2 regions of the Apilactobacillus pseudapinorum genome follow, and region 1 is predicted to be linked to the other one. Evidence: riboswitches for the same ligand, from Rfam matches in the RefSeq annotation. Region 1 holds a riboswitch; the other holds the start of a gene.
What was found. Region 1 has a riboswitch for thiamine pyrophosphate ahead of ABWU86_RS02140 (ECF transporter S component). Riboswitches for the same ligand answer to the same signal wherever they lie in the genome.

Region 1 (3,424 bases):
GTTGATAATCGCGCTTAATGTTAACATTTTCCCCGTCAGCACTAACATTTGTATGGAAAGATTCAAATGACATAAATCCCACCCCAATGAACAAGATCACAATCTGGATCGTGGTCTTAACAAGATGGCTAAGTGAAAAGTCGTAGTGCCCATTTATGATTAACCTACTTCTTCGAACCGCGATGTTATAAATAATAAAAATAGCATATGCTAGTAATATAATCCAAAGAAGGAGGCCAACTATATTCCAGGCCGATTTCATAAATCTACTCCTTTTTATAGTAATCCAATATATTATCTATCATACACTATTGTAACACATCTACCAAATTCTTATAGAAACCATTAATTAAAGTACTTTGACTTACTATTAACTAATTTAATTAGTGCTGCTGTATCAGAAAATTCGGTGTAATCATTAACGGTTACTGTCACTAGTCGATCTTTACCAGGCTTTTGCGCAGTGGCCACTAAACATAGTCCCGCTGCAACCGTATAACCAGTCTTTAAGCCATCAACATGTAAGCTTGGGTCATAGAACGGTTTATTTGGTAATAAGCTATTTTCATTGATTAAAGTCTGACCATCAACAGTTTCAGTGGTTTGTTTGGCATCATCCACTACTTGTGGGTAGACACTTAAGACGTGATCAGCGATTTCGGCTAAACTTCTAGCAGAAACCATGTTAGCGGCATCACTACCGCCTACTTGAGCGTAACCGAATTTTTTCAAATCACTATTTTCTAGTCCCGATGAAGAAACGAAAGTAGCGTTTAGGTGCCATGCTTTGGCTTGCTCATTCATCATCTTGATAAACTTAACATTATTCCCTGCAACCCAATTACCTAGCGCGATTGCTGAATTATTGGATGATTCAACCAACGCCGCCTTATATAAATCTCTAACAGTATACTTGTGGCCCTTCTTAAATCTAAAACCGCCTAATTCACTATCTTCCCCTAAACGGCGTAGGCCATCATCGTCAGTGTTTACAATTTGATTCCAGCCCTTCGTCTTTTCAGCTTTTTGAATTGTTAGATACAATGTCATCAACTTCGCTAATGATGCGACTTTAATTTTTTGATCTGCATTTTGCATGTAGACGAATTTATTGTTAGTCGCATCCAGCGCCACTACAGCACTGGCATTACCGAATTGGTTGTTACTTGCCTTAATTAAATCTTTGCTATAAGTTTGTTTATCTGTATTGTAGTTAGGTTGATATTCTTCTTTTTTAGTTTCATATTTTTCGTAAACTTGCTTTACTGCGTAGAATGGATTCCCGAATTGTTCATAAATGCCGATTCCAATCGCTGCTACGAAAATGATTGTTAATCTTTTTACTGATTTTTTCATTTAAATAATACTTCCAGTCTAATTATGTACCCTATTAAAGTACCATGAAATCACGGATTCAACAACACTTTAAAATTGAACTTGCTTTTAATTTTGGATAATAGTATAGTTGTGGTAAATTGATAATTAATGTTTGGGGTGCCGTTATGGCTGAGAAAACACCCATTGTACCTGATTCAGGATAATCCCTGCGAAGGAAAACAACCCTTTTATTTTTTAAACATAAAATAAATTGGACTCCAGACTAATAATAGTTTGGGGTCTTTTTTTCTGGAGGAAACTATGAAAAACACATGGTCACTTAGAAACATCATTTTACTTACATTAATCTCAATTATCTGTGGAATTATCTTCTTTGCCACAGGATTCCTATACAACGCACTAAGCCTAGCACTTACTCCATCTGGATTAGCACCATTAGCTAACGACTTACTTCTTGGTCTTTGGATTATGGCTGCTCCTTTAGCTGGCTTCATCTTTAAACGCCCTGGTGCACCTTTCTTAGCTGAAGTTATTGGTGCAATCGTGGAAATGTTCTTAGGTGGACAATGGGGTGTCGGTGCTGTCATCTCAGGAATCGAACAAGGTATCGCTACAGAAGTTGGTTTCGTAGCAACAAAATACAAACATTTTGACTGGATTGGGGTTTCCGCAACTACTATCTCAACTACTGTTATTACATTTATCTGGGACTGGTTCAAGAGTGGTTACAACGCATATTCAGTTAACATGCTCATCCTATTATTCTTTGCACGCCTATTATCAATCTTCATCTTTGGTGGCGTTTTATCAAAATTAGTAGCAAACATGCTAGAAAAAAGTCACGTTATCAAGTAATCATCAGGAGTGTCAATTTTGAATACTTTAAACATAAATCATTTGGCTTATCAGTACGCTGATGCACAAAACCCAACTTTTAAAGGGGTTAGTTTGGATTTTAATGCTGGTCAAATGAGCTTGATTTATAGTCCGTCTGGATCCGGTAAATCAACTCTTTTAAAAACTATCGCAGGTTTTTATCCACAATATAACAACGGTACAATCGAAGGCTTTATCAATTTTAACGAACACAATCTTTTTGATTTATCTCAACGTGAGTTAAGACAAACAATCGCAATGATGTTCCAAGATCCATCACAACAATTTTGTATGGCAACGGTTTTAGATGAATTTATCTTCACCCTCGAAAATCTTCAACTAAAGCCGGAAGAAATGGAACAAAGAATTGATGAAGCGTTATCTTTTACTAACTCGAGCCATCTAAAGAATAGAAGTTTTAAAACGCTATCAGGTGGAGAAAAGCAAAAGGTGGCGCTAAGTATTGTTGTCGCAATTGATGCGCCGGTCATTTTGTTAGATGAACCGTTTGCCAATGTTGATATTGATTCTCGATTTGAACTAATCAAACTACTGAACCAATTAAAACAACAAGATAAAATTATCATTGGAATTGATCATGATTTATCTGGGTATGAACATTTTGTAGATCAATTTATTGGTTTTAATGAAACTAACCAGGAATTTGCGCCAATGGATAAAGCACTAGTCACTAAATTGTTTGAACAATTTAACCAAGCTAGTAAACGTCCATGCAAGCATCATCCAGTTGGTGGAGAAATCTTAAAACTACAATCTGTTTCTATCCACAATCATGACATGGAACTAATTGATAATTTAACCTTACCAATTGACAAACAAGCCACTACTTTAATTACCGGCCCTAATGGTTGTGGTAAATCTAGTTTATTTAAAACATTAATCAAGCAACATCAATTTACTGGTGATATTTTATTCAACGATAAATCAATTAATAAGATTCGTTTGAATAAGTATTTAACCCAAGTTGGTTTAATTTTCCAAGAATCCAACAAACAATTTATTAAAATTACTGTCGAAGATGAGATTAACCTATCGATCAAAAATGCGATTAACCAATTTTTAACAGAAGATGAAATTAATCATTATCTACAAGAATTAGGCTTAGCTGATTTGAAAGACCGCGTCATTTACTCATTAAGTGATGGCCAAAAGAAACGTCTTCAAATTATCTCAATGGTCTTGATGGGTC
Region 2 (3,424 bases), on a different contig from region 1:
CCATTGTCATTTCCGGTAGAACAAAGCATGGTATATAGTACCTTGCCAGCAGGGTTCTTAACGTATACTCTTTGGTCTTTAATCGAAACATCGAACCAGTTATGGTTCTTTAGTGTCATATTAGGATATGGTTTGTTTTCTGATGAGCGTTTCCATGCATTAGGTGATGGATGCACACCCACTTGTTTAGCTTTAGCTACTTTAGTAGTAGTAGTTTTATTATTAGTAGTTTGGGCATTAGTTTGGCCACAGGCATTTAATGCCAATACCGCAACTAATGATGTGGTGGTGATAATAATTGCTTTTTTGACTTTACGCATATATTAAAAGATACTCCCTTGCATGATCTTGATATCATTATATAGCTTTACATAAACCTTGTATATGATTAGTCTTTTTTCGCTAGTTGACTGTAACTGTGTTTATTGATTTTGTACAAAGTATAGTTGGATCCACCGAAATTGCGGTGGCCTTTTTTGAATAGTTTAACTTTAATTTTGTGCTTACCGACTGCTGTAATTTCAGCAGCATCAGCATAGTTAAGAGGAGATTGTTTTTTAGCATAGATATGATACTTATTATTACCGATTTTCTTAAAGCTGCTGTACATAATGGTTCCTAAACTGTATCCAGCATGCGTATCGTTTCTCTTCAGATATGAGTAATTAACACCTTCCATATCGATACCATCAATCGCAAAGGTGTCCTTAGACAACTTAAAGTTACGGTACTTGTGGTACTTCACCAAATTCTTAGATGCCCAATAACCACGAGCAAATCTAGGAAGACCGCTGTGAACTTTAGCGGCACTAGCTGTCACGTTGGTAAGTACAATAACTTGAAGAATTATCAATGCACTTAGTGCAGCAACCATTATTCTTTTTTTCATATCTTAAACCCCTCTATCGTAATCAGTAACAATAATCTACTTTATTTAATTAAAGCACAATCATAATGTAGTTGCTATACATAATTAATTTTTTACCAATTCTTAAGAATTAACTAATCACGTTTGTGGTAGCATAAAATCATCAATAACAAAGGAGTGTATGAAATGCACAGAATTAGTCGTTTTGCCATTATCAACATGATTATGATTATGGTACTTTCATTAAGTTTCTCTTCATACTCTAGTTCAAATACTGCTTATGCGAGTCATAAAACCACCCACAAAAAAGTGGTTATCAAAAAGCACGCTAAAAAGAAAAGTAAGAAGAAAGTCTCTACCTATTCTTCAGTTGATGCTTTCGGATATGGTGCCAGTAAGCACCCTACTGCTAACGCATCAGATAAATTAGTTGCACCAGCTGGTTTCTTATTCAGCTTTAACAGTAGTACTAACCAATTCGAACAAGCTGACAACTACAGCAATGACTTCATCAAGAAAAGCCATAAAGTTAATGTATTCCACCCTAAAACAAGTGACACTAAAAGAATGGCTAACCCTACAAATCTAGATACCAATACCCAAAGAGAACTCTCTCAATACACTGCTGATTTAATTAATCAACTTAGTCAAAAATTAAGTAACAATCAAGCCCCAGCAAAATTAATCGTAACCGACCGCGCACTAGCAGCCGCAACCCAAATTGCGAATGGCTATAGCGCAGATAAATGGGACATTGATACACAAAATGATCACGACTTAAACGTACTAAAAAGTGTATTTGGTCAATATAACTCAAACGGATGGGCTGAAAATTGGGCCGGAAGCACATTAGGTAAGAAGAATAGCATTGCTAATATCAAAGAAAATATCTATGGATCAACTGCATCGATGATGTTTGATGATGCCGATTCAGGTTGGGGTCACACCGCAAACTTCCTTGGAGCAAGCCTTAATGCTACCCATCCATTAGAATTCGCAATTTCTATTGATAATTTAAATCAATTACATTTCGAATTCCTACTATATAATTAGCGAACATAATTAGCGAACAATTCACGGAGTTAACTTTATTTATATTCGGATTTTATAAAACTAGTGGTTTACCGAATATCGATAATTCGATATACTATTATATGAATTAAATAAATAACTGCTGTCCACTGGGGTGCCGCAAGGCTGAGATAATACCCATTGAACCTGATCTAGTTAACACTAGCGAAGGAAGTCTGGCGCACTCCAATTGTAAATAATTAAACAAATTACAAGTGTACCCTTCTACTCTCGCGTAGGAGGGTATTTTTATTTTCGGCAGCATTCTGGAGGTTTTACATACATGTTTTCTCATCAATTAACTAAAGCGGCTGATCCAATCTTACAGGCTATTTACGATCATCCCTTCGTTCAAGGTATCGGTAACGGACACGTCGATGATGCCGCACTAAAATTCTACGTCGAACAGGATTTTCAATACTTGTCAGAATTTATCAAGATTTACGCTAGCATCATCCCACTTTTAAATGATCGCGATGATATGCGATTCTTTGCGGAAAACATCAATTTTATTTTAAATAGTGAAATCCACCCGCATCACGTTTTCTGTGATATCGCAGGTGTGGAATACGAATCACTTCAACACGCTACCCCTAGTCCTAAGGCATACTTATACCAATCACATATGTATCGTGCCGTTCAATCAGGTAAATTAATCAACATCATTTGTGCATTACTACCTTGTCCTTGGACATACAATGAAATCGCCAAACAAATTACCGCATTAGGTAAAAACACTGACGCTAACAAGTTCAAGAGTTGGATTGATTTCTATATGGATGACGGTGAAGCCAGTGATGGTGATTTAACCCGTCGTTTATTCAATATGGTTGACGACTTAGCTACCAACTTAAGTGAGGACGACTTAAACGAAGCTAAACAATACTTCTTAAAGAGTACTGAACTAGAATGGGAATTCTGGCAACAAGCTTTCTATCAAGAAGGTTGGCGTTTTGCTGACGTGATTGAAGGTGACAAGAATGCATAGTAAAGAAGTTCCCCAAACCCTAACCATCGCCGGATCAGATTCTGGTGGTGGTGCCGGAATGCAAGCTGACATTAAGACCATGCAAGAAAACCACGTCTTCGCCACTAACGTTGTTGTTGGTTTAACTGCACAAAACACACTCGGGGTGCAAATGGTGCAACCCACTGACGTCGAAATGATAGATGCGCAATTCGATTCTTTATTTGATGACTTCGATATTAAGGCAGCCAAGACTGGGGCGTTATTTGACCAAATCAGAGTGGGCGCTGTAGTTAGAAACGTTAAAAAACATAATATCCATCCCCTAGTGGTTGACCCTGTAATGGTCGCCAAAGGTGGTGCCCGCTTATTAGATGATCAAGGAATTCACGCCATTATCAATGACTTATTGCCATTGGCTGATATCGTGACGCCTAATCTACCGGAAGCCCAAATTATGTATAACAAACCGATTGAAACTAAAGATGATGTAATTGATGCTGCTAGTTTTATTCAAC

Region 2: another riboswitch for thiamine pyrophosphate. It lies ahead of tenA (thiaminase II); the one in region 1 lies ahead of ABWU86_RS02140 (ECF transporter S component).

The regions. Positions count from the first base shown of each region.
Region 1 covers NZ_BAABVU010000012.1:140,720-144,143, forward strand. The annotation lists gene ABWU86_RS02130 (LVIS_2131 family protein) at 1-262, opposite strand, end outside; gene ABWU86_RS02135 (D-alanyl-D-alanine carboxypeptidase family protein) at 346-1,356, opposite strand; TPP riboswitch at 1,481-1,572, shown strand; gene ABWU86_RS02140 (ECF transporter S component) at 1,639-2,193, shown strand; gene ABWU86_RS02145 (ABC transporter ATP-binding protein) at 2,212-3,424, shown strand, end outside.
Region 2 covers NZ_BAABVU010000037.1:3,033-6,456, forward strand. The annotation lists gene ABWU86_RS06310 (L,D-transpeptidase) at 1-320, opposite strand, end outside; gene ABWU86_RS06315 (hypothetical protein) at 389-889, opposite strand; gene ABWU86_RS06320 (SEC10/PgrA surface exclusion domain-containing protein) at 1,055-1,921, shown strand; TPP riboswitch at 2,041-2,130, shown strand; gene tenA (thiaminase II) at 2,223-2,927, shown strand; gene thiD (bifunctional hydroxymethylpyrimidine kinase/phosphomethylpyrimidine kinase) at 2,920-3,424, shown strand, end outside.